3 regions of the Streptomyces sp. 5-10 genome follow, and region 1 is predicted to be linked to each of the others. Evidence: riboswitches for the same ligand, from Rfam matches in the RefSeq annotation. Region 1 holds a riboswitch; each other region holds the start of a gene.
What was found. A riboswitch is a leader RNA that binds a small molecule or an ion and turns the genes downstream of it on or off. The one in region 1 is predicted to bind cobalamin.

Region 1 (9,763 bases):
GTTTGGCGCATCAGGGCGCGTGTGGCGCCGAGCTTGTATGACAAGCGCTCGGCTATTCGGGCGAATGCATGCCGAGGGGTATGGCTTGCCGTCGCTCGTCATGCCTCTAATGAGTGACATCGGCAGTGCCGACCCATCCGTGACATCGGCCGTGCCGACCCCCGTATGACCACCCGGGGAGGAAACGATCCGATGAGCCTCGCCGCGTTCCTTCTCGCCCTCGGCACCACCTGCCGGATCACCCGCTTCATCACCAAGGACACCCTGGCGGCGGGGTTCCGGATCTGGGTCGCCGACCGTTTCGGCGACGACTCCCGCGCCTCCTACCTGGTCAACTGCGGCTGGTGCACCAGCACATGGGTGGCCGCCGCCATCGCCGCCTACGCCTCCTTGCTGCACACCACCGCGTGGTTCGACCTCCCGGCCACCGCCCTGACGCTCTCCTACTTGGCCGGTGTCGCCTCGCGGTGGCTGGACTGACACCCACACCCCCCACACCCCCCCACACCCTCCACAACGCCCCACAACGTCCCGAGGGAAAGGCAGGGAACAATGGCCTGCAACTGCGGCGGAAACGCACCCCAATGGCCGCCCCAACCCGTTGTCGTCTATGAGCTGACGCTGCCGGACGGCACGGTCCGGCGCTACGTCACCTACCAGGAGGCCGACGCCGCCAACCAGCGCGCGGGCTCCACCGGAGTGATCACCGCCGTCACCCAGTGACGCCGGGGACCACCCCGGCGCCCACCCCCGGCGCACGGCGACCCGGCTGTCAGTGGCCTGCGGCAGACTGCGGGCATGGATATCACGATCAGGCACGCGCGGGACGAGGAACTGGACGGAATCGGGGAGCTCACCGCGCAGGTGTACCTGGGGGACGGGCTCCTGGACTTCGAGGACAGTGATCCTTATCTCGCCACCCTGCGCGACGCCCGCCGCCGGGCCGCCGAGGCCGAGCTGCTGGTCGCGGCGGACGCGGCCAGCGACGAGGTCCTGGGCGCCGTGGCGTTCGCCGTGCACGGCGGGGCGTACGCGGAGCTGGCCCGCCCCGGCGAGGGCGAGTTCCGGATGCTGGCCGTCCGCCCCGAGTCGCGCCGACGCGGCGCCGCCGAAGCACTCGTACGAGCCTGCCTGGACCGGGCCCGCGCACTGGGCCTGCGGCGCATAGTGATCAGCAGCCAGCGGTCGATGACCGCCGCCCACCGCCTGTACGAGCGGCTGGGTTTCGTCCGTGCCCCGGAGCGCGACTGGGCGCCCCTGCCGGGGACGGACATCACCCTCTGGGCCTTCACCGTGGAGCTGTGACGCCCGCCGCCACACGCCCAAGTGATGGCCTGACGCGCGCCCCAGGTCACGGGCCACCTCCGGAACGCATGAGCACATTCATGCGAAACTCCGCAGCTCCGACACAAGATATGGGGGCGCGTGCGTCGGCCGACACAAGATGTATGCTCGTGCTCGCTGTCGCCGCAGGGGAATCCGGTGGGAATCCGGAACTGTCCCGCAACGGTGTACGTGTGCGCTCAATTCGGCGTGCCCGTGAGTCCGAGCACCTGCCGACGGCCCTGTGAACACGTCCCCCGGCCTCGAGGGTTGGGCCGATGGACGCTGCGTGGTGTGCCCGGCGTACGAGGAGTGCGGCATCGGCATGCCCGTACGCGCCCATCGCACCACCCCTCGTGGCCCCAGCCCAGCGAGGGAGAGCACCTCAGTGACCATCGCGCCCGCCGATCCGGTTTCAGCGCAGGCGGCTTCTCAGGCAGCGGACGACGCGCCCGGGACCGCCCTGCTACGGACCCTTACCGGACTCACCGCCGACCTGCCCGCCACCGATCCCGGCAAGGTCGCGGCCGCCGCCCTGCGCGGCCGTCATCCCGGCTCGGACGAGGCGGAGTTGCGGGCCCTCGCGACCGAGGCGGCGGCCGGGCTGATCGCCGAGGAGCCGGAGTACTCGCGGCTCGCGGCGCGGCTGCTGGCGCTCACCATCACGCAGGAGGCGGCCGGGCAGGGCGCGGTCTCCTTCTCGGCCTCCGTCCGGGTGGGCCACCGCGAGGGCCTGCTCGCCGACTCCACCGCGGAGTTCGCCGCCGCCCACGCCGAGCGGCTGGACGCGCTGGTGGAGCGGGCCCTGGCCGACGGCGCCGACAACCGCTTCGGCTACTTCGGGCTGCGCACCCTCTACAGCCGCTATCTGCTGCGCCACCCCCTCACCCGTCAGGTGATCGAGACCCCGCAGCACTTCCTGCTGCGCGTGGCCTGCGGGCTCGCCGAGGACCACTCGGAGCGGGCGCTGGAGGACGTGGCCGAGCTCTACCGGCTGACCAGCACGCTGTCGTACCTGCCCAGCTCCCCCACGCTGTTCAACTCCGGCACCCGGCATCCGCAGATGTCGTCCTGCTATCTGCTGGACTCGCCGCTGGACGAGCTGGACTCGATCTACAACCGCTACCACCAGGTGGCGCGGCTGTCGAAGCACGCGGGCGGCATCGGCCTGTCCTACTCCCGCATCCGGGCGCGCGGTTCGCTGATCCGGGGCACCAACGGGCACTCCAACGGCATCGTGCCGTTCCTGCGCACGCTCGACGCCTCGGTGGCCGCCGTCAACCAGGGCGGCCGGCGCAAGGGCGCGGCCTGTGTCTACCTGGAGACCTGGCACGCGGACCTCGAGGAGTTCCTGGAGCTGCGGGACAACACCGGCGAGGACGCCCGCCGCACCCACAACCTCAACATCGCCCACTGGATCCCGGACGAGTTCATGCGCCGGGTCGAGGCGGACGCCGACTGGTCGCTGTTCTCCCCGGTGGACGCGCCCGATCTGGTGGACCTGTGGGGCGAGGAGTTCGACGCCGCGTACCGCAGGGCCGAGGCCGAGGGGAAGGCCGTCAAGCAGGTCCCGGCCCGCCAGCTGTACGCCCGGATGATGCGCACCCTCGCGCAGACCGGCAACGGCTGGATGACGTTCAAGGACGCCGCCAACCGCACCGCCAACCAGACCGCCGAGCCCGGCAGGGTCGTCCACTCCTCCAACCTCTGCACCGAGATCCTGGAGGTCACGAACGACGGCGAGACCGCCGTGTGCAACCTCGGATCGGTCAACCTCGCCGCGCACCTGGGCGAGGACGGGCAGCTGGACTGGGAGCGCCTGGACGCCACCGTCCACACCGCCGTGACCTTCCTCGACCGCGTGGTGGACATCAACTTCTACCCCACGGAGGAGGCCGGGGCCTCCAACTCCCGCTGGCGCCCGGTGGGTCTGGGCCTCATGGGCCTCCAGGACGTCTTCTTCCGGCTGCGGCTGCCGTTCGACTCGCCCGAGGCCACGGCGCTGTCCACGCGGATCTCCGAGCGCATCATGCTCGCCGCGTACGAGGCGTCCTGCGAGCTCGCCGAGCGCCACGGCCCGCACCCCGCCTGGGCCGAGACCCGCACCGCGCGCGGTGTGCTGCACCCGGACCACTACCCGGACGCGGTGGCCACCTGGCCGGAGCGCTGGCAGGCGCTGCGCGCGCGGATGGCGAAGTCCGGGATGCGGAACTCACTGCTGCTGGCGATCGCGCCGACCGCGACCATCGCCTCCATCGCGGGGGTCTACGAGTGCATCGAGCCGCAGGTCTCCAACCTCTTCAAGCGCGAAACGCTCAGCGGGGAGTTCCTCCAGGTCAACTCCTATCTGGTGGACGACCTCAAGAAGCTGGGCGTCTGGGACGCCCAGACCCGCGAGGCGCTGCGCGAGTCCAACGGCTCGGTCCAGGACTTCTCCTGGGTGCCCGCGGACGTACGGGAGCTGTACCGCACCGCGTGGGAGATCCCGCAGCGCGCCCTGATCGACATGGCGGCGGCCCGCACCCCGTACCTCGACCAGAGCCAGTCGCTGAACCTCTTCATGGCCTCGCCGACCATCGGCAAGCTCAGCTCGATGTACGCGTACGCCTGGAAGCGCGGCATCAAGACCACGTACTACCTGCGCTCGCGTCCGGCCACCCGGATCGCCCAGAGCGCCCGGGGTGGCGCCGCCGCCACCCCCGCGCCCCTCCCCGTGCAGGAGGCCCCGGCCGAGGCCGACGCGATCGCCTGCTCCCTGGAAAACCCCGAGTCCTGCGAGGCCTGCCAGTAATGCCCACCGCATCCGAGATGACCACCGTGAACACCGCGCCGGGCCACACCAAGAACCTGCTGGATCCCGGGTTCGAGCTGACCCTGCGGCCGATGCGGTACCCGCAGTTCTACGACCGCTACCGCGACGCGATCAAGAACACCTGGACCGTGGAGGAGGTCGACCTCCACTCCGACGTCGCCGACCTCGCCAAGCTCTCCCCCGGTGAGCAGCACCTGATCGGCCGTCTGGTCGCCTTCTTCGCGACCGGCGACTCGATCGTGGCCAACAACCTGGTGCTGACGCTCTACAAGCACATCAACTCCCCCGAGGCGCGGCTGTATCTGTCGCGGCAGCTCTTCGAGGAGGCGGTGCACGTCCAGTTCTATCTGACGCTGCTGGACACCTACCTCCCCGACCCGGACGACCGCGCCGCGGCCTTCGCCGCCGTCGAGAACATCCCCTCCATCCGGGAGAAGGCGGAGTTCTGCTTCCGCTGGATGGACTCGGTGGAGAAGATCGAGCGGCTGGAGACCAAGGAGGACCGCCGCCGCTTCCTGCTCAACCTGATCTGCTTCGCGGCCTGCATCGAGGGGCTGTTCTTCTACGGCGCCTTCGCGTACGTGTACTGGTTCCGCTCGCGCGGGCTGCTGCACGGCCTGGCGACGGGCACCAACTGGGTGTTCCGCGACGAGTCGATGCACATGGAGTTCGCCTTCTCGGTCGTGGACACCGTCCGCGAGGAGGAGCCGGAACTCTTCGACGACGAACTTCAGCGGCAGGTCACCGACATGCTGAAGGAGGCCGTCGAGGCGGAGCTCCAGTTCGCCCGCGATCTGTGCGGCGAGGGGCTGCCGGGCATGAACACGGCGTCGATGCAGGAGTATCTGCAGTGCGTGGCCGACCAGCGCCTGCGGCGGCTCGGCTTCGCGCCGGTCTTCGGCTCGGAGAACCCGTTCTCCTTCATGGAGCTGCAGAACGTCCAGGAGCTGACCAACTTCTTCGAGCGGCGCGCTTCGGCGTACCAGGTCGCGGTCGAGGGGTCGGTCGCCTTCGACGACGACTTCTGATGTCTACAGGGCGGGCCGGACCCGGAGAGGTCCGGCCCGCCCTGTGCGGTGGGACACACTCAGTCGTTGGGCACCGTCTCATAGCGGGCGGTGCCCTCGGCCATCTGCTTCAGCACATCCTTACGGTCGCGCTTGGAGAGCCGGTCGATGTAGAGGTAGCCGTAAAGGTGGTCGGTCTCGTGCTGGAGACAGCGCGCGAAGTAGCCGGTGCCGCGCACCGCGATCGGCTCGCCGTTGAGGTCCTGGCCGCGCACCACCGCGTAGTCGGGGCGGGCCAGCTCCGCGTAGGCCGTGGGGACCGACAGGCAGCCCTCGTTGGAGTCGTCCAGCACCCGGCGGTCGGCCGGCAGCTCCTCCAGCACCGGGTTGCACACCACGCCCACATGGCGAACGCCCTCGTCGTCCATGCAGTCGTAGACGAAGACCTTAAGGTCGACACCGATCTGGTTGGCGGCCAGGCCCACGCCCTCCGCCGCCCGCTGGCTGGCGAACATGTCGTCGACGAGCCGCGCGAGCTCCTCGTCGAACACGGTCACGTCCCGGCACTCCTTGTGCAGGACCGGGTTGCCGTACACGGTGATCGGGCGGGCGGTGCCGCGCTCGCGGAAGGCCCGCTCGCGCTCCTCGCAGTCCTCCGTGTCCACGATGAACTCGTCGTCCACCCGCTGCTTCGTCCCTTGCTGCGACATCGTCCGCCGTATGCCTTCCTTCAACCGTGATGCGTCGCCCTACAGGGTACGGGCACGGCGCGGCGGGGCGCGGTGCGCTTACGCACTGTGACCGGGCTGCTGGCGGACCACGCAGCGGAGCCGCATATCGGTGCTTTCCCCTCCCCGCCCCTCCCCGCTACCGGGGCTCCGCCCCCGGCCCCCGTGGCCGACGAACCGACCGCAGCCGCGATCAGCTCACCGACCAGGACACCGACCGCGCCACCCGCGACGCGGTGATCGAGCAGCCGACCGGTGACCAGGAGGCCAGGAGGCCAGGGGGCCAAGGCGTCCGCGGGCCCGACGGTGAGGGCGCGAGTGCCTGCACCGGCGGCCTGATCGCGGTCGGCACACCAGCGCAGCGGAGACCCGCGCACGTCCGGGGCTCCCGGCCGGGGTCTGGGGCAGAGCCCCGCCCCAGGACCTGGGCAGAGCCCCACCGCCAGCTGGGGCGAAGCCCCGGTTCGGGGCCAGGGGCAGAGCCCCGGTCCGGGGCCTGAGGCGACGCCCCGGTTCAGGGCCAGGGGCAAAGCCCCACCGGGGCCAGAGGCAAAGCCCCGGTTCAGGACCAGAGGCAAAGCCCCAGATCAGGACCAGCGGCAAAGCCCCACCGGGGCCAGAGGCAAAGCCCCGGTTCAGGACCATAGGCAAAGCCCCACCGGGGCCAGAGGCAAAGCCCCGGTTCAGGACCATAGGCAAAGCCCCACCGGGGCCAGAGGCAAAGCCCCAGATCAGGACCAGCGGCAAAGCCCCACCCGGGGCCAGGGGCGAAGCCCCGGATCGGGGCCAGGGGCAGAGCCCCGCCGGGGCCTGGGGCGAAGCCCCAGATTCGGGAAGGGGCGGGGAGGGGACAAGCCCGCCGCAGGCGCCGCGATCCGCCCGACACCCCTAAGACCCAGTGCAGCCGCCAGCCGCCAGCCGCTCAGCAGACCTCTTCCAAGTCCCGCCACTCACGCGTATCCGGGCTGTCCGCGACCCACCCGTCCAGCAACCCCCGCACCAGCCCCCCAGGCGCCGCGATCCCGCATTCGCGCTCGGGAACCCACAGCGAGCCCGAGCCCGCCATACGGTGGCCCAGCGGCCCGGGGTGGCCCGGTTCGCTGTGGTCGTGGGGGTCCAGATGCTCGCCCTCGCCCTCGTCGCTGGGCATCCGGCTCTCCGAGCAGGAACGACACAGCAGCCGCACCGACGACGACCAGTCCTCGGCCGCGAAGCCCGCGTCCGCCGCGAGCCGCTCCAGGGCGTCCCGGTCGGCCTCGGTGGCCGCCTCCAGCAGCACCACCCAGGTCGGCACCGGGGACGGCGCCCACAGCTCGATCTCGTCGAAGACCGGGTACACGGGGCCCGCGGAGGTCGCCCGCTCACCGTGCGGCACACCGTCGTGCAGCACCACCTCGCCCCAGCGCCGCCCTGACGACGGCAGCGGGATGGACAGCACCTCGATCCGGGCCGGGTCCAGCCGGCGGCCCCAGACGACCTCGGCCTCGCCCTCAGGGGACAGCCGCACCGCCGCGCTGCCCAGCTCCATGCCGAGCGGCTCACCGGACGCGGACGCCTCTCCGGGCACCTTCAGCCCGTACGCCTGCCAGGCGCGGCGGGCCAGCGGCCAGTCCTGGAGCGCGGTGGCCGCGATGCCCACGTTCCACCAGTCCGGAGCGCCCGTCTCGCGGTCCAGCAGCGCGACCGCCCGCAGCCCCGCGGCGCGCGCCTGCTCCCAGTCGTGCCGGAACTTGTGCAGCAGCGCCAGGTTGAACCAGGACTCCGACAGCCACGGCTCCAGGTCGGCGGCGCGGGTCAGCAGCGCGCCCGCGTCCTCGTACCGGCCGTCGCCGATGAGCGTGAACGCACGGTCCGTGGCCTGCCGCCATGAGGCGGACGGCCGGTGCCGTACCTTGCCGAAGATCTTCACGATTCCCGCCTGCCGGTATCGAAGTCGTCCCGTACCAGATGCCTTCGCGGACGGCGTCGCCCTCCCTTGAAGACAACCTGCCACACATTCGCGGACATCTCAGCCCGACCCCTCACCCTGCGGCCGGGATGCGACGCCCACCACACCTCCTTGCCACCGGCCATCTGGCCTGGCACCCCTCTCCTCGCATCCAACCATGCCCCTCGGGAGGCCCGCTCATTACCGGCGAGTTCTCAGTTCTCACCGGGGCCGGTCGCCGGGGCCGGTCACCGGGGCCGGTCACCGGGCCGGTCACCGGGACCGGCCGTGCACCCCGCGCGACAGCACCGTGGCGAGCGCCTCGACCACGACCGGGTCGAAGTCGCGCGCCGTGGCCAGCCGCAGCCGCTCCAGGGCGCGCAGCGCGGCCGCCCCGGCCGCTCCCTCGGCCGCGGGCCCGCTCACCAACTCGGTGTACGCGTTCACCGCGCGCACGATACGCGCGGCGAGCGGCTGCTCGCGGTACGGGTCCGCCTGGCGCTCCACGACCAGCGCTACCTCGGCGGGTACCCCGGTCTGGCGTACCACAGCGCCGCCGAGCAGCGCGATTTTGCGCTGCTCGGCGGCGGGCAGCGGTTCGGTGGCCCCGGCGGGCACCGGGTCCACCAGCGACAGCTGGCCGATGTCGTGCATCAGCGCCGCGTACTCCAGCACGGTCAGCCGGGGCTCGGAGAGGCCCAGCTCACGCCCCACGGCCCGGCTGAGCCCGGCCACCTCGCGGGCGTGGCCCGTCGGGGTGTACCCGGCTATCTCGGTCGACCGGGCCAGGGAGGCGATGGTCTGGCGGTAGGTGGCCCGTATCCCGGCGTAGCGGCGGTAGGAGTACTGGATCAGCAGCAGCGGCACCGCCAGCACCGGCACCGGCCACAGCCCGGCGACGGCCACGGTGAGCGCCATCACGGCCGCGGTCGCGCACACCGCAGCCCCCACGCCGGGCAGCGACCGCAGCTCGTCGCGGAGCAGCGGCCCGTAAGGCCAGCCGGTACGGGCGCGGGCGAGCGCGGCGGCCAGGACGGCGTCGCAGAGGGCGGTCAGGGTCAGCAGGGCGAGCAAATAGCCGACGATGGACGGGCCGTGGCCGAGCCAATCGGCCAAACGGCCGGTCCGGTGCAGCGGTTGGAAGCAGACGGCAGCGAACGCGGCGGTCAGCACCCGGCGGGCGGTGTGGCCGGGGTCGACCGGGCAGCCGAGCGCGAGCGGCGCCACCAGCCCGGCGAGGGACGCGGCCACGACGACGGTGACCACCTGGAGGACGCCGTGGGTGGCGGGCTCCCCGCCGAGCCGCCCGAGCAGGGCGTATCCGAGGGCGCCTGCGGCGGCGAGCGGCGCGGGCTCACCGCGCGGATCGGGCACTCCCCCGCCGCCGCCCGGCAGCGCGGGCGGCGCCTCGACGCACCGGATCGCCTCCCCCACGGCGATGAGCGCCCCGAAGGCCAGCGCCGCCTCCGCCTGCCGCGCCCCATGCCACTCGGTCCACACCAGCGCCACCACGGCAAGCGCCCCCGCCGCGCCATACACGGCGACGACCGTAAGGCCGCCACAACGCCCCCGGGATATCCGCTCCCGCCCCTCCTCGCGCGCGGCGACGGTCTCGGCTCGTTGGCGTCGGGCGCGATGAAAGGCCCGGGCGTGCCGCTCGGCGATCCGCGCAAGGGCGTTAGGGGTCCGGGAAGTGGCCACTACCGAGGCGGGACGAGCCCCCCTGGCAGGCCACTGAGCCGCGCTTTCATCCCGCCCCCGCGGACCACAGCGGCCCGTGACGCCGGGCTCGCCTTTGCCCGAAGCGCCCGGGGTTCCCCCTGGTCCAGCGTTGGCTGGTCCGGGGGCCCGCTCAGGGTCAGGGCGGTCCGGGGCTTCCCCGGGGCCCTCGTCGGCCGGACCGGGGGCGGGCCCGGGGGCCCGGGCGGAATCGTTCGTGCTGGGTGTGGTGGGGTTCTCGGCGGGG
Region 2 (9,763 bases), on a different contig from region 1:
CGGACCAGTTCGTCCACGAAGCCGAGGTAGACGGGCAGCAGCCGTGCGGTGCGGGCGGCATCGGGGTGCAGCTCGACTCCGTCGCGCACCATGGAGGCGGCGGCCCGCTCCAGCGTGATACCCGAGGCGGTGGCGGCGAGCACCGCCATGCCGACGGCGCTCTCGGCCTGCGCGGGCAGGGTCACGCTCCGGCCGAGGAGGTCGGCGCGCAGCCGCGACCAGTAGCGGTTGCGGGCGCCGCCGCCGGTCAGGCTCAGCGGGCCGTCCACGGGAGCGCCGATGTGGTCCAGGTGGTCGAGGCACAGCCGTTCCACACAGGCCACGCCGAGCAGACAGGCGTGGAACTCCTCGGCCACGCCGGAGGGTTCGCCCAGGACGAAGGGGTGCGCGTCGGGCGCCCGGAACGGGAAGCGTTCGCCCCGCTCGCCGACGAGCGGGTAGACGACCGCGGTGGAACCGGTCGTGGCGGCCGCTTCGGTGAGCGCGTCGAGGTCGGCGCCGGGGAAGCGGCGGGTCAGCACGCCCGCGCCGCTGCTGGAGGCGCCGCCGGGCAGCCAGCCGCCGCCGGGCGCGCGGTGGCAGTAGACCACCCCGGCGGGGTCCTTCACCGGACGGGGGCCGGCGCCCTTGAGGACGAGGGTGGTGCCCAGCACCGAGTTCCAGGCGCCCGGCCCGAGCGCGCCGGCCCCGATCTGCGCCGCGCAACCGTCGGTCATCCCCGCGACCATGGGGGTGCCGACGGGGATTCCGGTGACGGCGGCGGCCCGCGCGCAGACCGTGCCGATCACCGTGCCGGGCCGTACGACCTCCGGCAGCAGGCCATCGGGGACGCCGAGGGCGGCCAGCTCCTCGGCGGGCCAGCGGTCGGCGAGCAGGTCGTAGCCCGTCTTCAGGGCGTGGCTGGCGTCGCCGGGGGTCTGTTGTCCGGCCAGCCGCCAGGTGATCAGGTCGGCCTGGTGGAGCAGCCGGGCCCCCGGCGGCACATCGGTGTGCTGGAGCAGCCACAGGAGTTTGGGCAGGGCCCAGGACGGCTGCATGGTGCGGTAGCCGAGCCTGTCCCACACCTCACCGCCCACGGTGTTGACGCGGTCGGCGTGGCCCGCGGCGCGCCCGTCGTCGTACATCAGGGCCGGGGTGAGGGGCGTTCCGGAGGGGTCGGCGAGGAGGATGGTCCCGGAGGTGGCGTCCACCGCCACACCCCGCACCCGCCCGTCGTCGATGCCGCTCAGGGCCTCGCGGCAGGCGGCACCGGCGGCGGACCACCACTGCTCGGGGTCCTGTTCGTGGCGTACGCCGTCGCGGTGGCCGGTCAGGGGGCGGGAGGCCGCGGCGAGCAGCTTCCCGGTGCCGTCCACGGCGACCGCGCGCACGCTCTGCGTACCGAGGTCCAGGCCGAGGTGGACGGCGTCGGGGGAGAGGGCGTCAGACATGTGGGGTTTCCGGGCGGGGGTCGTGGGGGCGCTGAGCGGGGGTGTCGGTGGGTGGCCGGCCCGGTGCTCGGGACGGCGACGAGGCCGGTCCCTGAGATGGCGACAAGCCCGATCCCTGAGACGGCGACGAGCCCGGTCCCCGGGATGGCGACCAGCCCAGGGACCGGGCCGCGTCCCGCCAGGCCAGGTGTGCCGCGGACAGCTCGTCGTAGAGCGCGGCCCGGGCCGGGTGCGGCGCCCAACCGGCCTCCATACGGACGTACTTGGCGGCGGCCTCCTCCATGCTCCGCTCGGCGCCGGTGAGCACCAGACCGGTGAGGAAGGCGCCCTTCGCGCCCGGCTCGGTGTCGGTGCCGCGCGCCGTCGGGACGCCGGTGGCGTCGGCGATGAGCTGACACCAGCGGTCGCTGCCCGCGCCTCCGCCGCACAGCCGCAGCTCGTGCACCTCGGTTCCGGAGGCGCGCAGGCAGTCCCGTACGACGAGGGACAGGCCCTCGAAGATCGCACGGGCCAGGTCGGCGCGGGTGTGATCCAGTGACAGGCCCCAGAACGTGCCGCGGGCCCGCCCGTCGAGGAACGGCGCGCGTTCCCCGGCGGGTGAGAGGTAGGGGAGGAAGCCCAGCCCGGCGGCGCCGGGTTCGGACGCGGCGGCGAGGTCACCGAGGGCGGCGGGGCTCTCGACGGCCAGCGTCCGGCACGCCCAGTCCAGCACCTCGGTGCCGGAGAGGGTGGGAAGGGCGCGCAGCAGGCGGTCGTGGCGGCCGAAGGCGATGGTGATGCCGCACGGCTCGCCCGAGGTGTCCACGGTCCGGCGCACCACCTCGGTGCACAGGGTGGTGCCGAGGACGGCACACGCCTGTCCGGGGTCGACGACCCCGGCGCCACGGGCGGTGGCGGCGATGTCGTAAGGGGCCATCACGACGGGAAGGCCGGTGGGGAGGCCCAGTTCGGCTGCCGCGTGGCGGGTGAGCTCGGCGACGCACTCGTCGTGCCCGAGGACGCGCGGCAGCAGCCGACGCGCCCACGCCAGGCCGAACAGGTCCACGATGGACGGGTCGTACGCGCCCGTGGCGTGGTCGAGGAAGGGGGCCGACGCGTCGGAGGCGTCGATCGCCATGACGCCGGTGAGCTTCAGAAACAGCCGGCCCGCCGCGGTCAGCGCGGTGTGCGAGCGCTCCAGGCGCGCCGGGTCGTGCTCGGCGAGCCAGGTGAGCACCGCGTTGGGCATGCCCGCGCAGGTGAGGGAGCCGTTGCGGCGGTACGCCTCCGCCAGGACCCCATCGGCCTGCCAGCGCGCGAGCAGATCACCGGCGCGCCCGTCGGACCACAGGATCGCCGGGCCGGTGGGGCGCCCGTCGCCGTCGACCAGCCAGCAGCCGTCCCCCTGGGCCGTGAACGCGATCAGCCGCACCGCGCCGTGCCCGGGCCCCAGCTGGGCCAGAGCGCCGCGCACGGTGGAGACGACCCCGCGCCACACCGCGTCCATGTCCTGCTCGGCCCATCCGGGGTGAGGCCGCAGCACCTCCGTACCGACGCGGGAGACCGCCACTTCCCTTCCCTCGGCGTCGAACACGACGGACTTGATGACCGACGTGCCGACGTCGACAGTGAGAACCGTCATGACCGAAGTACCTGCCCTTCACCACGGCGGGGGCGGCGGCGTACCGGTGAATAGCCACCGCTCCGACGAATCGACGCCGTCGGCGGAATTCCGCGCCGACAAACCGAGAGAATCGCCGCCGGGAAGCCACGTCAATCGGGGTGCGGGATTATCCCGCGGCCGGCCCACGGCACCGTGCGATGTCCTGGGCCACCGGCCCCGCAGAAGGGGGAGGCGGCGCCCCGAGCCCGTGTTACCTTCGCGTGAGTTTCACATCAGGTCGTCTCACACCGGTCCGTCGCGGGCACCGCGCCGCGGCACCGCGCCGGGGTGGTGCGGAAGGGATGAGGAGCCGCAGGCCATGACCCGTACGGATGGGCAGGAGGAGCGGCGGCACCGGCTGCGCGAACTGGTCACGACCAAGGGTTTCGTCCGCACCTCGGACCTGTCGGCCGAGTTCGCCGTCAGTGTGATGACCATCCACCGCGACCTGGACGCCCTCCAGGCGCAGGGCTGGCTGCGCAAGGTGCGCGGCGGCGCGAGCTGTCTGCCGTCCACGCAGTTCCACGGCAGTGTCGGCGAGCGCATGACGACGATGGCGCAGACCAAACAGCGGCTGGCGCGGGCGGCGGCCGAGGAGCTGGTTCCCGGCCAGATCGTGGTGATCGACGACTCCACCACCTGCCTGGGCCTGACCCACCACCTGCCCCACCACACACCGATCACGGTGATCACCAACTCGCTGCCCGCCATCACGGCTCTGGCCAAGGAGCCCGGAGCGGCGCTGGTGGCGCTCGGCGGCACCTACTTCCCGGCGTACGACGCGTTCATGGGACCGCACACCGCGCAGAGCATGTCCGCCTTCCGCGCCGATGTGCTGTTCATGTCCACCACGGCCGTCACCGCGGGCCGCTGCTACCACATGTCACCCGAGACGGTGCAGGTCAAGCAGGCGATGCTGGCCGCCGCGGCACGCCGCGTACTCCTCGTCGACCATACGAAGTTCGCCAACCAGGGCCTGTACGCCCTGGCGCCGCTCACCGACTTCGACCTGGTCGTGGTGGACGACGCGGCACCGGCCGGGGAGGTGCGCGGGCTGCGCGAGCGCGGCGTCGATGTGCGCATCGTCCCTCGGTGATGTCACGTGAACATCACGTCGTTTTCACCCCCGTGCGCCTCCTCTTTTCTGGGAAAGGAATCCCCCTCGATGGCCCTCCCCGCCTGGTTCACCGAAGACCGCTTCGGCATGTTCATCCACTGGGGCCTGTACGCCCTGCCCGCCCGCCACGAGTGGGTGAAGAACCGCGAACGCATCACGGACGAGGACTACGACCGCTACTTCCGCCACTTCGAACCGGACCTCTTCGACCCCCGCGCATGGGCCCGGTCCGCCAAGCGCGCCGGAATGAAGTACATGGTGCTCACGACCAAGCACCACGACGGCTTCTGCCTGTGGGACTCCAAGCTCACCGACTACACCTCGATGAACACCCCGATCGGCAAGGACCTCGTCGCCGAGTTCGTCGAGGCCGTGCGCGCCGAGGGGCTGCGCGTCGGCTTCTACCACTCGCTCATCGACTGGCACCACCCGGACTTCGTCATCGACGGCCTCCACCCGCGCCGGGACGACCCGCCGGAGGAGATCAAGCGGCTCAACGAGGGCCGCGACATGGCCCGTTACCGCGCCTATCTGCACGGCCAGGTGGAGGAGCTGCTGACCGGCTACGGCACCATCGACTACCTCTTCTACGACTTCTCGTACAAGGACGACGACCACCACGACGTGTGGAACGGCAAGGGCAAGGAGGAGTGGGGCTCGGAGGAACTCCTCGCGCTCACCCGCAGGCTGCAGCCCGAGATCATCGTCAACGACCGGCTCGCCGTCCCCGGCGACCTCGTCACCCCCGAGCAGTACCAGCCCGACAAGCCCATGGAGGTCGACGGGCAGCCGGTGGTGTGGGAGGCGTGCCAGACCCTCAACGGCAGCTGGGGCTACGACCGCGACAACCTCCAGGTGAAACCGGTCGACCTGCTGGTCCGGATGCTCGTCGACGGCGTCTCGAAGAACGGCAACATGCTGCTGAACGTCGGCCCGACCGGACGCGGCGACTTCGACGCCACCGCCCTCGCCACGCTGGAGGGGATCGGGGCGTGGATGGCCCGCCACCAGCGCTCCATCCACGGCGCAGGCCCCTCCGCGTACCGCGCCCCGGTCGACACCCGCTACACCCAGCGCGGCAACCGCCTCTATCTGCACCTCTTCACCTGGCCCTTCGGCCATGTCCACCTGCCGGACCTGGCGGGCAAGGTCGAGTACGCGCAGTTCCTGCACGACGCCTCCGAGATCAGGTACCGCGAGATCGACCCGTCGATCAAGGCGCAGAACACCGGCCTCGGCGGCCAGCCGCCGGGCACCCTGACCCTGACCCTCCCGGTCGTCCGCCCCGATGTCGCGGTACCGGTGGTGGAACTGTTCCTGCGCCAGGGCACCTGACACGTGATCGGGGCGCGCGCCCTTGCCTCCGGTGAGCTCAGAAGCGGCCCGCGCCGCTGCCGACGTCTCACCAGGTGGCCGGTCTTGGCCAGGGATCCGACACGCGGTACCGTCGATGCGATATCGACGATGGCCTGACGGAAGCCGGTGGGAATCCGGCACGGTCGCGCCACTGTGAACGGGACGTATCCGAAGGGGACGTCCCGTGAGTCAGACCCGCGGCCATCGTCCTGTGCACCACCGAGATGGGACGCGAACTCCCGCAAGGAGGCCACTGCCATGGCGCAGCATGTCGCCCAGCCGACTGCCACCACTCCCGCCCTCCCCGCCCCGCTGCCGCTGAAGGCGATAGCTCCCTGGGCCGTCTTCTTCGGCATCCTGATGCTGGTCCTGCTGTACTTCGTCGGCGCCGAGCAGGGCGCCACCGCGGTCGTCTCCGGCGCGGGCGTCCACGAGTGGGTGCATGACGCCCGCCATCTTCTCGGCTTCCCCTGCCACTGACGCGAGGGACGCCGCACGCCCATGAACTCCGCAACAGTAAGAAACCTGCTGGTGCGGGGCATGCTCGCCGGTCTTGGTGCCGGTGTGCTCGCCCTGATCGCCGCCTATTTCCTCGGTGAGCCGAACGTCGACCGCGCGATCGGCTTCGAGGAGGCCCACGCCCCCGCGCACGAGCACGAGGTCGAGATCGTCTCCCGTAGTCTGCAGTCCACCGCCGGTCTGGCCACCGGTGTGCTGATCTACGGGATCGCGTTCGGCGGCATCGCCGCCCTCGCCTACTGCGTCGCCCTCGGCCGCGTCGGCCGCTTCACCCCGCGGGCCACCGCGCTGCTGCTGTCCGGCTGTGCGCTGCTCGCGGTCTATGTCGTGCCGTTCCTGAAGTACCCGGCCAACCCGCCCGCCGTCGGCAACGGCGACACCATCGGCAAGCGGACGACGCTGTACTTCCTGATGATGGTGCTCAGCGTGCTCCTCGCGATCGCCGCCACCATCCTCGGCAAGCGGCTCGCCCCGAAGCTGGGCACCTGGTACGCGACCGTCGCCGCGGTTGCCGCCTTCGCCGTCGTCATCGGGCTGGCGTACGCCTTCCTGCCCGTCATCAACGAGGTACCGGCGGACTTCCCGGCCACCGTCCTGTGGCGGTTCCGGCTGTCCGCCCTCGCCATGCAGATCATCCTGTGGGGTGGCTTCGGCCTCCTCTTCGGCGAGCTCGCCGAGCGGATGCTGAACCCCAAGCCCGCGAAGGCCGAGGAGAGCAGGGCGATGGCGGCCGCCCCGAACTGACCATCTGTCCATGCCGAGACGCACGAGGGCCCGCGGAACCGTCCGCGGGCCCTCTCGCGTTGTGCGGGCACGTCCGCTCCCCTGAACCGCCTGTCGTCACGTTCGCGGGGGCGGGTGCCGCAGTCCGTTCTCCAGCAGCGCGAACGCGTGCTCCGCGTCGGCCACCGCACCCGCGTAGCGCTCGTCGGCCGGTTCCCCGTATGCCACGCGTTCGGCGTTGTCCTGTGCCAGTGACCACTGGACGGCGACGATCTGGACGGCGGCCAGCCGCGCGGTGAGCTCCGGGGTGTCCGCCGTCTCCCGCAGCGCCTGCGCGAGCGCGCGTTCGGCACCGGCCTTGAACCGCTCCATCCGGGCCACCAGCGAGGGTGTGTCGAGGATCATCCGGGTGAGCTTCAGGATCTGGGGATGGTCGTTGAGCCCGGTGACCGGGTCCCGTTCGCGCAGGCCCTTGAGGAAGTGCTCGCGCAGCGCGGTCAGCGGGGCGGTGCGGGGCGGGCGGGCCCGTACGACGCGGGCGCTTTCGGTCTCGTGGTCGGCGAGGCGGTGCACCACGAGGTCTTCCTTCGCCGGGAAGTAGGCGAAGAGCGTGCGCTTGGACACCTCGGCCGCCTCGGCCACCTGGGCCACCGAGACCTGGTTGAAGCCGTGTTCGAGGAAGAGCGTGATCGCCGCCTCGGAGATCGTGGCGTGGGTCCGCTGCTTCTTCCGCTCCCGTAGCCCTGGCTTGCCGTCCACGGCGCCCACCGTAGCAGAGCAATTGCCCCCAGGAGATTTCTGCACCTGGTATACATATAGACCGAGGCGAGGAATCGAGGAGGAGTGAGCGTGTCGACGGAGAAGACGGAGGAGACGGGGATGACGGAGGAGACGGGGATGACGGAGAGCACGACCGACGTCGTCATCGCGGGTGCCGGCCCGACCGGGCTGATGCTGGCGTACGAGCTGGCGCTGGCCGGGGCCCGGACCCTGGTCCTGGAGAAGCTGGACCAGCGCGTCGAGCAGGTGAAGGGCGGCGCGATCCAGCCCCGTACGGCCGAACTGCTGGAGTCGCGCGGGCTGTTGGAGCCCATGCTGCGGCGCGCCACCCCGCGTGACCCGGTCGGCGGGCACTTCGCGCTGCTGCCCGTGCCCTTGGACTGCACCCCCTGGCAGACCAGGCACAACGGCCCCATCGCCATCCCCCAGTGGAAGATCGAGGAGGTGCTGGAGGAGCGGGCGACCGCCGCGGGCGCGCGGATACGGCGCTCCACCGCCGTCTCGGAGGTCGAGGCGGACGAGGACGGCGTCGCCGTGACGGCGGACGGCCTGCGGGTGCGGGCGCGCTATCTGGTGGCGTGCGACGGCGGCCACAGCACGGTGCGCAAACTGCTCGAGCTGCCGTTTCCCGGGCGGGCCGGGACCCATCAGGCGGTGCTGACCGACATCCGGCTGACCGCGGTGTCCTCGCTGGTGCCGAAGCGGATGGGGCACATCAGCACTATGACCCGTCGTGTGGGCGACTACTGGGCCATGCTGGTCCCGGTCGGCGGTGACCTCTACCGCTTCACCTTCGGGCGCGCGGACCAGGCGGACACCGCCCGCGACGCCCCCGTCACCCGTGAGGAGATCGCCACCGCGCTGCGGGAGGTGTACGGCGAGGAGACCACCCTGGGGGCCGTGGAGAACGCCTCGCGCTTCAGCGATGCCACGCGACAGTTGGAGCGGTACCGCGTGGGCCGCGTGCTGTTCGCGGGCGACGCCGCCCACATCCATCCGCCGCTGGGCGGCCAGGGGCTCAACCTCGGTATGCAGGACGCGATCAACCTCGGCTGGAAACTGGCCGCGGTCGTCCAGGACCGGGCGCCGAGCGGGCTCCTGGACAGCTACCACGCCGAACGGCACCCGGTCGCGGCCCAGGTCCTGCATCACACGTCGGCCCAGCGGGTCCTGGCGGACACGAACCCGAGCGAGGACGTGGCCGCCCTGCGTGACATCGTCATCGACCTGCTGCGGCTGCCCGACGCCAACCGCCACCTCGCGGGACTGATGTCCGGCCTCTCGCTGCGCTACGAACTGCCCGGCGAGCATCCCCTCACCGGGCAGCGCGTGCCGGACGCCGACCTGGTCACGGAGGCCGGTGCCACCCGGCTGTCGGCGCTGTTCGGCACGGGCCACGCCGTTCTGCTCGATCTGGCCGGAGCCGTCCCGGACGGCCTCCGGCTCCCGCCACGCGTCGACCTCGTCCGGGCCACCTGCGCCGCCGACCTGGGCGCCGCCGCCCTGCTCATCCGCCCCGACGGCTATGTGTGCTGGGCGGCGGACACCTCGGCCGACCGCGGCGAGACCCTGCTCGCCACCATCGAGAGCGGGCTGACGACGGTGCGCTGAGCCGGGCGGTGCTCAGCCGTCCAGGGGAAGCAGGACGCGGAAGGTGGCGCCCTCGGCCGGGGCCGTGCGCACCTCCACCCGGCCGTGGTGGGCCGTCACCAGGGAGTGGACGATCGCGAGGCCGAGCCCCGCGCCTCCGCGTTCGGTGCGGCCGCGGGCGTCATCCGCGCGGTAGAAGCGGTCGAAGGCGCGGGCGGCCTGCTCCTCGGACATCCCCGGACCCTCGTCGTGCAGTTCCAGCACCGCCAGACCGCCCTGGGTGCCGACGCCGATCCGGACCGGAGTGCCGGGCGGGGTGTGCGCCACCGCGTTGCCGACGAGGTTGGAGGTCACCTGGCGCAGTCTCGCCTCGTCGCCGAGCACCGGCGCGCCACCCGGCGGCCCGCCGCCGGGGCCGGTGAGGGTGACGGGGCGCCGTGGATCGAGCGCGCGCAGGTCGTGCAGGGCGTCGACGGCCAGGGTGCGCAGATCCATCGGGGTGAGGTGCAGCGGGGGGTCCGCGGCGGCGGCGTCCTCGTCGAGGCGGGCGAGCAGCAGCAGGTCCTCGACCAGCCGGACCAGCCGTGCCGCCTCCCGCTCGATACG
Region 3 (9,763 bases), on a different contig from region 1:
ACGGCGAGCGCGCACCCCAGAACGCCGGATCCCAGCGGCTCCTCGCGGCCGCCGCCAAGGCCGACCGCCACGACCGGGCGCTGTGGACCCCCACCGCCACCGCGACCGGCGCGGGCGGCAACACCACCGCCCTCGTCGGCACCCCCGAGACGGTCGCCCAGGCGCTGCTGGACTATGTGGACATCGGCGCCACCACCCTCCTCATCCGTGGCTACGACCCGCTCGACGACGCCATCGACTACGGCCGCCATCTGATCCCCCTCGTACGCCAGGAACTCGCCCACCGCGCCGCCACCGCGGCGCCCGCCCTGTCCGGGTGAAACGCTCCGCGACAATGGAACGGCAATGGTGTGCGGCGGAGTACGCCGCGGACGCTGGAGGAATCCTGTGCCGCTGACCTCGAAACCCCTGCGCAAGCTGGGATTCTTGACCATTGGGCTGTTCGACGAGGCCGACCCCCGCCGGGGCCATGAGTCGACACTCGAGATCATCGAACTGGGCGAACGGCTGGGTTTCGACAGCGCCTGGGTGCGCCACCGCCATCTGCAATACGGCATCTCCTCTCCCATGGCCGTCCTCGCGGCGGTTTCGCAGCGCACCAGCCGCATCGAACTGGGCACGGCCGTCATCCCCATGGGATGGGAGAACCCGCTGCGGCTGGCCGAGGACCTGGCGACGGTCGACATCCTGTCCGGGGGCCGTCTCAACCCGGGGGTCAGCGCCGGTCCGCCGCACCACTACGACCAGGTCAAGGGCGCGCTCCACCCGGACACCGCCGACGCCGAGGACTTCAGCCACGAGCGTGTGCGACGGCTGCTGGACTGCGTACGCGGCGAACCGGTCACCGACTTCAGCGGTGTCGAGGGCTTCGAGGTGTTCTCCGACCGCGTCCAGCCGCACGCCCCGGGGCTCGGCCGCCGCATGTGGTACGGCGGCGGCAGCCTGCGGTCGGCCCAGTGGGCCGGTGAACACGGAATGAACCTGCTCACCAGCAGTGTGGTGAAGGCGGAGGAGTCCGAGGACTTCGCCGAGATCCAGCTCTCGCACATCCGGACCTTCCGCGCCCACCACCCCGACGGCGACCGGGCCCGGGTCTCCCAGGGGCTCGTCGTCATCCCCACCGACACCGCCTCACCGGAGCAGCGCGCGAAGTACGAGCGGTACGCCCAGCAGCGGCTGCCGCGTACCGCCACGCCCCAGGGGCCCGCACGCATGATGTTCGCGCCCGACCTCGTCGGCACCTCGGAGGACATCGCCGAACGGCTGACCTCCCACGCCGCGTTCCGGGAGGTCGAGGAGGTGGCGTTCGCGCTGCCCTTCACCTTCGACCACGAGGACTACGTGCAGATCCTCACCGACATCGCCACCAGGCTCGCCCCGGCACTGGGCTGGCGGCCGGCCCCGTGAACGACGGGATCACCAGAGCGACAGCGAGCGGTCGAAGATCCCGGCGAGGTCGTCCTCGGTGACCTCGCGCGGGGCGGTGGCCAGCAGCCGCTGCTGCTTCATGGCGCCTTCCACCAGTGCGGGGATGTCGCCCTTGTCGTAACCGACACCGCCGATGCCGTCGGGCATGCCGATGTCGCGCATCAACCGCTGGATCGCGGTGGGCAGGTGCTCGGCCGGGTCGGCGGGGCGTGCCATGTCCGGGGCGAGGAGTTCCGCGGCCCGCAGATGCCGCTCGGGCCCGGCGCTGAAGGTGAAGCGGAACGCCTCGGGCGCGGTGAGCGAGACGGCCATCCCGTGCGGCACCATCGGCTCGTGCGCGGGGTAGCCGGCGGGGTGGAAGTCCTTCACCCGCCCGGCGATCGGGTACGCGTTGGCGTGCGGGATGTGCACGCCCGCGTTGCCGAAGCCGAGTCCGGCGAAGGTGGCCGCCAGAGCCATGTCGGAGCGCGCCTCGGGGTCGCCCCCGTCGCGGACCGCGGTACGGAAGGACCGCGCGAGCAGCTGCAGCGCCCTCTCCGACCACGCGTCGGAGAGGGGATTGGCGCCGCAGTACGGCACCCGCTGCTCGGGGCGTTTGCGCGGGTAGGTGTCGTACGGGCGGGCCGTGTAGCTCTCCAGCGCGTGGCACAGGATGTCCATGCCGCTGGCGGCGGTCACCCCGGCGGGCAGGGTGAAGGTCAGGTCCGGGTCGATGACCGCGAGCGTGGGCCGCAGCCGGGCGTGGCTGATGCCGGTCTTCACCTTGAGCTCCAGCACGTCGAGCACGCAGATGGTGGTGGACTCCGAGCCGGTTCCGGTGGTGGTGGGTACCGCGACCAGCGGTTTGAGCGGCTTCTCGGGTGCCAGCGCCCTGCCCACGGGCGCGTTGATGTAGTCCATCAGCGTGCCGGGGTTGGTGCTGAGCAGGTTGACGGCCTTGGCGGTGTCGATGCTGGAGCCGCCACCCACCGCGACGAAGGCGTCCCACGGGCCCGACGCCCGCGCGTGGTCGACCGCCTCCCGCAGGCTGACGTCGGTGGGCTCCACATGCACGCCGTCGAAGACATGGGCCTCGATGCCGAACGCGGTCATCCGTTCGGCGATGCGGTGTGGCGCGCCGGTGGCGGCCACCCCGGCGTCCGTGATCACGAGGACCCGGTGGACCCCGTGCTGGGAGAGGTCGAAACCGATCTCGTCGGATGCTCCCGGCCCGAACTTCAGCGCCGGGGCGCCGTAGGTGAACACGGACTCGGATCGGGCCGGAACGGTGCTGCTCATACGCGTCCCTCCTGGGGATCGGAGAAGGTCCCGGTGGCGCGGCGAGCCGGGCTCGGAGCACCGGCCGGGTCCGGACGATCAAGCGTAGAAGCCATCGGGGGCGAGCCGCATCGAGCGCGGCTGCTCGGCGCCGTGCGGGAATGGGACGGGACGACGTCGATGCCCGCCGCGATCACCGAGGCCGGCCGGTGCGGTCTTCGCCGAGCAGGGTTGCGCCGTCGACGTCCGCGAGATCGCCCGGCGCGGCGGCGTCGGCAGGGGCCCGCTCCACCGCCACTGACCGGCTTCTTCGAGCAGGCTCCCGCGCCGCCACGCACGAACCCGTCAAAATGCTTGCGGCAGCCTATGAGCCCCGGCCACGGGGCATGCTCCCCTCGCGTGGGCTGTTTCGGGACGGGTCCCGGAGGAGGGCGCGGATCCTGGTGGTGTGCGTGTCCGCGCGCGTGTCGAGAATCGCCCGAACCGAGGAGACCGCCGATGCCCCTCTCCGCCAGCCTCGCGCGCGGAGTCGCGCCCAGCACGCCCGGGATGCTGCACGCCCGCACCGTGACCGGCGACCTGAGCGCCCCGCCCCGGCCGGGGCTGACGGTCCGCTTCGGGCGGGGCGAGAAGCCGGACGTGGACCTGGGCGTCGGCGTGGACGACCTCCGGGTGAGCCGGCGGCACGGCGAGCTGACGTATCGCCAGGGGCAGTGGTGGCTGCGGAACACCGGGCGGCAGCTCGTCCGGCTGCCGCGCGGCACGATGATGCACCTCAGCACCGAGCCGATCCCGCTCGACACCGGCTACACCCCGCTCTTCGTCAAGGGCTCCGGCTACCGTGAGCACCTGGTCGAGCTGTATGTGGCGGGCCATGACGACCAGGGGCCGGTGTCGCGGCGGCGCGCCGAGACGCTTCGGCCGGAGATCTGGCCGCTCGACGACGACGAGCGGCTGCTGCTGGTCGTCCTCGGCCAGCGGTATCTGCTGTACGAGGAGGATCCGCGCCCCCTGACGTACGCCACGGCGGCCAAGCAGCTCACCTACCTCCGCCCGGGCGCGGGCTGGAACGAGCGCAAGATCGAGTACCGGGTCGAGGCCGTACGCCGCCGTCTGCACGGCACCGGCTTCAGATACCCGGTGATGCACGACAAGTCCCAGGGCCGCCCCGCCGACAACGGTCTGCTGCACAACCTGCTCAAGGGGCTGGTGGAGTCCACCACGCTGGTACCGCCCGATCTGGACCTCATCGAGGACGACGCCCTCTGGCCCGATCCCGCGCCCGAGGCGTAGCCCGGGCCGCTCCGCGCCGGCCGCCGCCGTTTCCGGGACCCGTCCCGGTAACGGCGGCGAACCATGCCTGTCGTCAACCGAACAGGAAGGAGCACCCCATGAGGTGCATGCGCACCGCCGTCCTCGCGGGCATCACCGTGACGGCCTCGACGGCCGCCCTCGCGCTCCCGGCGCAGGCCGACGTCCCCGCCCGCCACCGCACCCCGGCCGCCCAGTGCGAGTACCCCGCCGATGTCCTCGACCTGACCAACTGGAAGCTGACCCTGCCCACCGGCGAGGACGAGGACCCGACCGAGGTCACCCAGCCCGATCTCGCCACCTTCTCCGCCGAGCCCTGGTTCCAGGTCACCGGGGACTGCGACGCGGTCCAGTTCCGGTCCTCCGTCAACGGTGTGACGACGGGTGGCTCCAACTACCCGCGCGCCGAGCTGCGGGAGATGACCGACGACGGGGAGCAGGAGGCCGGCTGGTCGACCACCGAGGGCACCCACACCCTCGTGGTCAAGGAGGCGTTCACCGCGCTCCCCAAGGAGAAGCCGCACCTGGTCGGCGCCCAGATCCACGGCGGGGACGACGATGTCACGGTCTTCCGCCTCGAAGGCAGCAAGCTCTACATCACCGACGGCGACGACGCCCACCACCACCTCGTCACCGACGACTACGAGCTGGGCACCGAGTTCGAGGCCAAGTTCGTGGCGCGGAACGGGAAGATCGACGCCTATTACAACGGGGAGCGTGAGACCACGATCTCCTCCGACGGCGACACCAACTACTTCAAGGCGGGGGCGTACACGCAGGCCAACTGCGGCAACTCGGACCCCTGCGACGACGACAACTACGGCGAAGTCCGCATATCCAGCCTCAAGGTCACCCACTCCTAGCCGGAAGGGGGCGGTGCCGGGGCATGTGACCGTGGCGCCTGCCCCCGTCGCATGTGCTTCCGCAACACCGCAACCTCCACAAAGGTGAAGATTTCTGGAGTGGTGGGTGAATTCCCCTCTCAATCGGCCAGGTCCGATGCGCCTCTGGCCCGGGCCGAACCCCGTACCGCCCTCACGAGGGCCGCAAACGGTACGTGTCTTTCCGCGTACGCAGTAAGTTCGACCCGCGTGCGGTAACGGCAGACAGCAGCGGTTCTGGTCTCGCGGGAGGGGAGTGTCGTCGTGCGGCGGGGGGAGAAGGTCGGCAAGTACCGGCTCACCAAGGGGCCCGTTGAGGGAGGGAGGGGCGCGGTCTGGTTCGCCGTCGACACGGAGCTGGGTCGGTCCGTCGTCCTCAAGCGGGCCCTGCTCGAGGACAGCGGCCAGGCCGACTTCGACGAGTTGCTGGCCGAAGCCCGCGCTCTGGCGAAGTTCAGCCACCCGAACGTGGTGACCCTCTACGACGCCGTCCGCGCGGGCAAGGGCAGGAACGCCACGTTCTGGCTGGTGATGGAGCATGTGACCGGCGGCAGCCTGGACGTCCCGGTCAAGATGGCCCCCGAACTCGCGGCGCACATCGGCGCACAGATCGCGGCCGCGCTGGCGGCCCTGCACGACAAGGGCATCGTGCACTGCGACGTCAAGCCCGGCAATATCGTGATCACACCCGACCGGGTCGCCAAGCTGACCGACTTCGGCGCCGCGTACCGGGTGGACGGCAGTGAGACGATCACGCCCAACGGGCCGGTCAGCCTCACTCCCTTCTTCGCCGCCCCCGAGGCGTTCCGGGGAGCGCCCGAGCGCGCGTCCGACGTGTTCTCCCTCGGCGCCACCATGCACTGGCTGGTGACGGGGACCCCGCCGCTGCGCGGCGCCGGGCGGGTGGTCCGGCTGGAGGCCATCAGCCCCCAGGTCGGACCGCTCGGGGGCCTCCTCACCGCGATGCTCCAGCGCGACCCCGGGGCCCGGCCCACCGCCGCCGAGGCGCTCGCCGCCCTCACGGACATCGCGGGACCCCCGGACCAGTTCCCGACCCTCCCGACGGCCCCGGCGACCACGCCCTACACGGACGTCCTGACGCGCGGCCAGATCCCGGCGGGAGGACTCACGCGCCGCACGGCGACGCTGGTCGGGCGCCGTCCATTGCTCCTGGCCTGCGCCGCCGCCGTCACGGCGCTGGCCATCGCCGTTCCGTTCACCGTGATGAGCCTGGGGGACGGATCCGGGGACAAGGCCACCCCGGCACCGGGCAAACCGGCCGCCGCGGGCTTCATCGGCGACCCCCGCACGGCCGACCCCTGCGCCCTGCTGAAGCCCACCGTGTTCCATCGGTACGAAGTGGCCGAACTGAAGCGTGATGAGGGCAACTTCAACCGCTGCGACGTCAACCTGAAGGAGCGTGACGAGGAGGTCGTGGGCGTCAGGGTGGAGCTCGACGCCGATGCGCTGCCGGAGGCCGTGAAGAGGAAGACCAGGGGCAGGGTCACCGTCGTGGAGCGCGCCGCCGAGGGCGACGAGTGCGTGCGAGCCATGGCGGTGACCGGCGCTCACGACAACAGCCTACGGATCACCGCGGTCGCGAGACGGCCTGCCGAGATCAAGCAGCCGTTGTGCGACACCGCCGATATCGCCACGCGATTCGCGGTCGACGTGCTCAACCGCGGTGAGATCCCCCGGCGTTCCCCGAGCTTCCCGTCCAACTCGCTGGCTCACCAGGACGCGTGCACGCTTCTTGACGTCAAGACACTGGAGAAGGTGCCCGGTATCGACGCCCGGGACCCGGACGTCGGATTCGGCCGCTGGGACTGTCAGTGGAAGAGCACCACTAACGAGTTGGAGGTGGACCTGCGATTCGACCAGGGCAAACTGCCGAGCGACAAGGGCGCCCGGTCCACCAAGCTCAGCGATCACCAGGCCATCGTGCTGCCGGAGGACGAGGGCCCGGGGAGCTGCCGCGTCGAGGTGGTCCACCGTGAGTACACCGGCCTGGACCGGGTGCAGGGCACCGAGCGGGTGGCCCTCGTCCTCAAGGGGGCGGGCCCCAAGGGGCGGCCCTGCGAACTGGCCACCGATCTCGCCGGATCGGCCGCTGCCGCGTTGCCACCCGCCTGAGGCGCCGTGGTGCCAACGCCCGCCAAGGCCGCCGCCGCGCACCCGCCCGTGCGCCCGGCGTCCCCGTCAGTCCGTGGAGTCGGGCTCGGTCCGCTCGGCCGCGAGCAGATGAATGAGCAGCAGTACGATCCCGGAGATCAGGAAGACGCGCGTGGCGGCCTCCAGCCCGTTCCACGTCTTGGACTGCCACATGGCGAACCACTCGCCGCCGATGGCGATGAACCCGGCGCCGAACAGCAGCATCAGCATCAACAGCCCCACGGTGCTGGCCTGACGGGCGCGGCGGACGCTGCCTCCGCGCAGTCCCGCGCCCCACATGGCCGTCCCGGCGAGGAGGACGAGGGCGGCGATGCTCTCCCAGACGATGATGGCCACGTAGGCGGTGTCCTGGAGTGCGGTGGACGTGATGGCCCGCCACATCAGGTCGTCGTCCTTGAACGTGGTGTCCATCGCCAGGACATGGCGGACGAATTGCTGATTGGTGTCGAAGTCGGTGATGTTGCCGAAGGCGACCAGCGCGATGTACAGCGCGATCGTCCCGGTGAGCACCGCCGAGACGGCGGAGTAGGTACGAAGGGATCGTATTCTGCCGGCTCGCTCGCTCACGATGACTCTGTCTCCCCGTTGTATTCCGTCGATCGGACCGAGCCGTAGCGTACAACTGTTTGGCTCAGTGGGCCCGGTGGCGGGGAGACGCAGGTCACACGCGGCCGTGTCACAGGGGGCGGGCCATCTCGTCCGAGGGCTCGTTGATGAACATGGTGTACCGGCTGAACGTCATCACCCTGCGGAAGCCGGCGGCCACCGATGCGCGACTGGTCGGGCCCGTCGGCGGCCGGACCGACCTCGAGACGTGGCCGTTCGACGCTCTTGGTAGTCTCGGGGAGCCAGTCGTGCCACATCCGAGGCCAGGGAATCCGGTGCGAATCCGGAACTGACGCGCAGCGGTGAGGGGGACGGGCGGGGCATGTGACACCACTGGGAGGAGTTCGTGACGGCCGTGGGGCCGTCGCGGACGAGCACCGGGAAGGGGCCCCGTCCGGACGAGCCCGAGTCCGAAGACCTGCTGGCACCTCCGCGCCCGGTGCGCGGAGGACGTCCGTAGGCCAGGCTCCGCGTACGAGCCCCGACCACCGAGGCTGCCCGTGCTCCGCTCCGCCCGCCGTACCGCGGCGTTCCTGCTCGCCCCCGCCCTTCTGCTCACCGCGTGCGGCGGCTCCGGCCATGACGGCGCGGACGCCGGAAGGCCCGCCGGTCCGGGCTATCCGCGCACGATCGACAACTGTGGTCACAAGGTCACCTTGACGTCCGCCCCGAAACGGGCCCTCTCGCTCAACCAGGGCACCACGGAGATCCTGCTCTCGCTCGGCCTCGCCGACCGCATGGCGGCCACCGCCACCTGGACCGACCCGGTGATGAAGGGCCTGGAGAAGGCCAACGCCACGGTGGAGCGCCTGGCGGACAACGCGCCGTCCTTCGAGAAGTCCCTGGACGTCGAACCCGACTTCGTCACCGCCTCGTTCGTCTCCACCCTCGGCAAGGGCGGCGTGGCCACCCGCGAGCAGTTCGAGAAGCTGGGCGTGGACACCTATGTCTCGCCGTCCGACTGCGCGGCGGGCAGGGACACCGACAGCGGTGGCGACGGCTCCCGCGCCAAGCCCCTCACACTTGATGTCGTCTACGGCGAAATACGCGACCTGGCCCACGCGTTCGGTGTCGACGAGCGCGGCGAGAAGCTCGTCGCACGGCTGAAGGAGCGCGTGCGCAAGGCCACGGAGGGACTGGACGCCTCCGGTGTCTCCCTCATGTACTGGTTCGCCAACTCCCAGTCGCCGTATCTCGCCGGCTGCTGTGGCGCGCCGGGCGCCATCACCCGGGCCGTCGGGGCGAAGAACGCCTTCTCCGACACCCACGACGAGTGGCCGCAGATCAACTGGGAGACCGTGGCCGACCGCGACCCGGACGTCATCGTCCTCGGCGATCTCACGCGCAAGCAGCAGACCGCGGAGACCGCCAGGGCCAAGATGCGTTTCCTCGAGACCAACGCCGCCACCCGCAATCTCACCGCGGTGAAGAAGAAGCGGTACATCCTGCTGAGCGGGCAGGCCATGAACCCGTCCATCCGCACGGTCGAAGGGGTGGAACAGGTCGCCGCCGGGCTGCGCGACGCGGGGCTCGCCAAGTGAGCACCCGCCACCTGAGCGCCCGCCACCTGAGCACCCGTCTCCTGCTGCTGGTCGCGGGAGGGCTGGCCGCGCTGCTCGCGTCGGTCGCCGTCGCCGTGACCATCGGCCCGGCCGACATCTCCACGGCCGACGTATGGGCGGCGGTCACCGCCCATCTCGGCCTGGGGGAGAGCACCTTGCCGCCGCTCCGGGACGGCATCGTGTGGAACCTGCGCATGCCGCGCACACTGCTCGCCGCCGTGTGCGGGGCGGGTCTTGCCCTCTGCGGGGCCGTGATGCAGTCCCTGCTGCGCAATCCCCTGGCCGACCCGTTCGTGCTCGGGGTGTCCTCGGGCGCCTCCACGGGCGCCGTCACCGTGGTCGTGCTCGGCGTGGGCGGCGGGGCCGTGTCCCTGTCGGCGGGCGCGTTCACCGGCGCGCTGCTGTCGTTCGGCCTGGTCCTGGTGCTCAGCCACAGCCTCGGCGGCAGCACCGACCGCGTGGTGCTGTCCGGAGTGGCCGCCATGCAGCTGTTCTCCGCGCTGACCTCGTTCATCGTCCTCACCTCCGCGGACGCCGACACCACCC

Region 2: another riboswitch for cobalamin. It lies ahead of IEJ02_RS13055 (CbtB domain-containing protein); the one in region 1 lies ahead of IEJ02_RS26360 (ribonucleoside-diphosphate reductase subunit alpha).
Region 3: another riboswitch for cobalamin. It lies ahead of IEJ02_RS13170 (ABC transporter substrate-binding protein); the one in region 1 lies ahead of IEJ02_RS26360 (ribonucleoside-diphosphate reductase subunit alpha).

What each region holds. Positions count from the first base shown of each region.
Region 1 covers NZ_JACVYG010000026.1:59,357-69,119, forward strand. The annotation lists gene IEJ02_RS26345 (hypothetical protein) at 193-480, shown strand; gene IEJ02_RS26350 (DUF7196 family protein) at 553-723, shown strand; gene IEJ02_RS26355 (GNAT family N-acetyltransferase) at 799-1,305, shown strand; cobalamin riboswitch at 1,422-1,575, shown strand; gene IEJ02_RS26360 (ribonucleoside-diphosphate reductase subunit alpha) at 1,712-4,114, shown strand; gene IEJ02_RS26365 (ribonucleotide-diphosphate reductase subunit beta) at 4,132-5,163, shown strand; gene def (peptide deformylase) at 5,223-5,852, opposite strand; gene IEJ02_RS26375 (tetratricopeptide repeat protein) at 6,793-7,779, opposite strand; gene IEJ02_RS26380 (HD-GYP domain-containing protein) at 8,071-9,336, opposite strand.
Region 2 covers NZ_JACVYG010000008.1:127,551-137,313, forward strand. The annotation lists gene IEJ02_RS13035 (FGGY-family carbohydrate kinase) at 1-1,430, opposite strand, end outside; gene IEJ02_RS13040 (FGGY-family carbohydrate kinase) at 1,423-3,051, opposite strand; gene IEJ02_RS13045 (DeoR/GlpR family DNA-binding transcription regulator) at 3,392-4,168, shown strand; gene IEJ02_RS13050 (alpha-L-fucosidase) at 4,238-5,524, shown strand; cobalamin riboswitch at 5,638-5,765, shown strand; gene IEJ02_RS13055 (CbtB domain-containing protein) at 5,804-6,025, shown strand; gene IEJ02_RS13060 (CbtA family protein) at 6,047-6,808, shown strand; gene IEJ02_RS13065 (TetR/AcrR family transcriptional regulator) at 6,905-7,546, opposite strand; gene IEJ02_RS13070 (FAD-dependent monooxygenase) at 7,667-9,178, shown strand; gene IEJ02_RS13075 (sensor histidine kinase) at 9,191-9,763, opposite strand, start outside.
Region 3 covers NZ_JACVYG010000008.1:149,865-159,627, forward strand. The annotation lists gene IEJ02_RS13135 (LLM class flavin-dependent oxidoreductase) at 1-320, shown strand, start outside; gene IEJ02_RS13140 (LLM class flavin-dependent oxidoreductase) at 388-1,407, shown strand; gene IEJ02_RS13145 (hydroxyacid-oxoacid transhydrogenase) at 1,417-2,706, opposite strand; gene IEJ02_RS13150 (FHA domain-containing protein) at 3,184-3,978, shown strand; gene IEJ02_RS13155 (polysaccharide lyase family 7 protein) at 4,077-4,859, shown strand; gene IEJ02_RS49860 (serine/threonine-protein kinase) at 5,142-7,010, shown strand; gene IEJ02_RS13165 (DUF2165 domain-containing protein) at 7,077-7,616, opposite strand; cobalamin riboswitch at 7,882-8,095, shown strand; gene IEJ02_RS13170 (ABC transporter substrate-binding protein) at 8,156-9,196, shown strand; gene IEJ02_RS13175 (FecCD family ABC transporter permease) at 9,223-9,763, shown strand, end outside.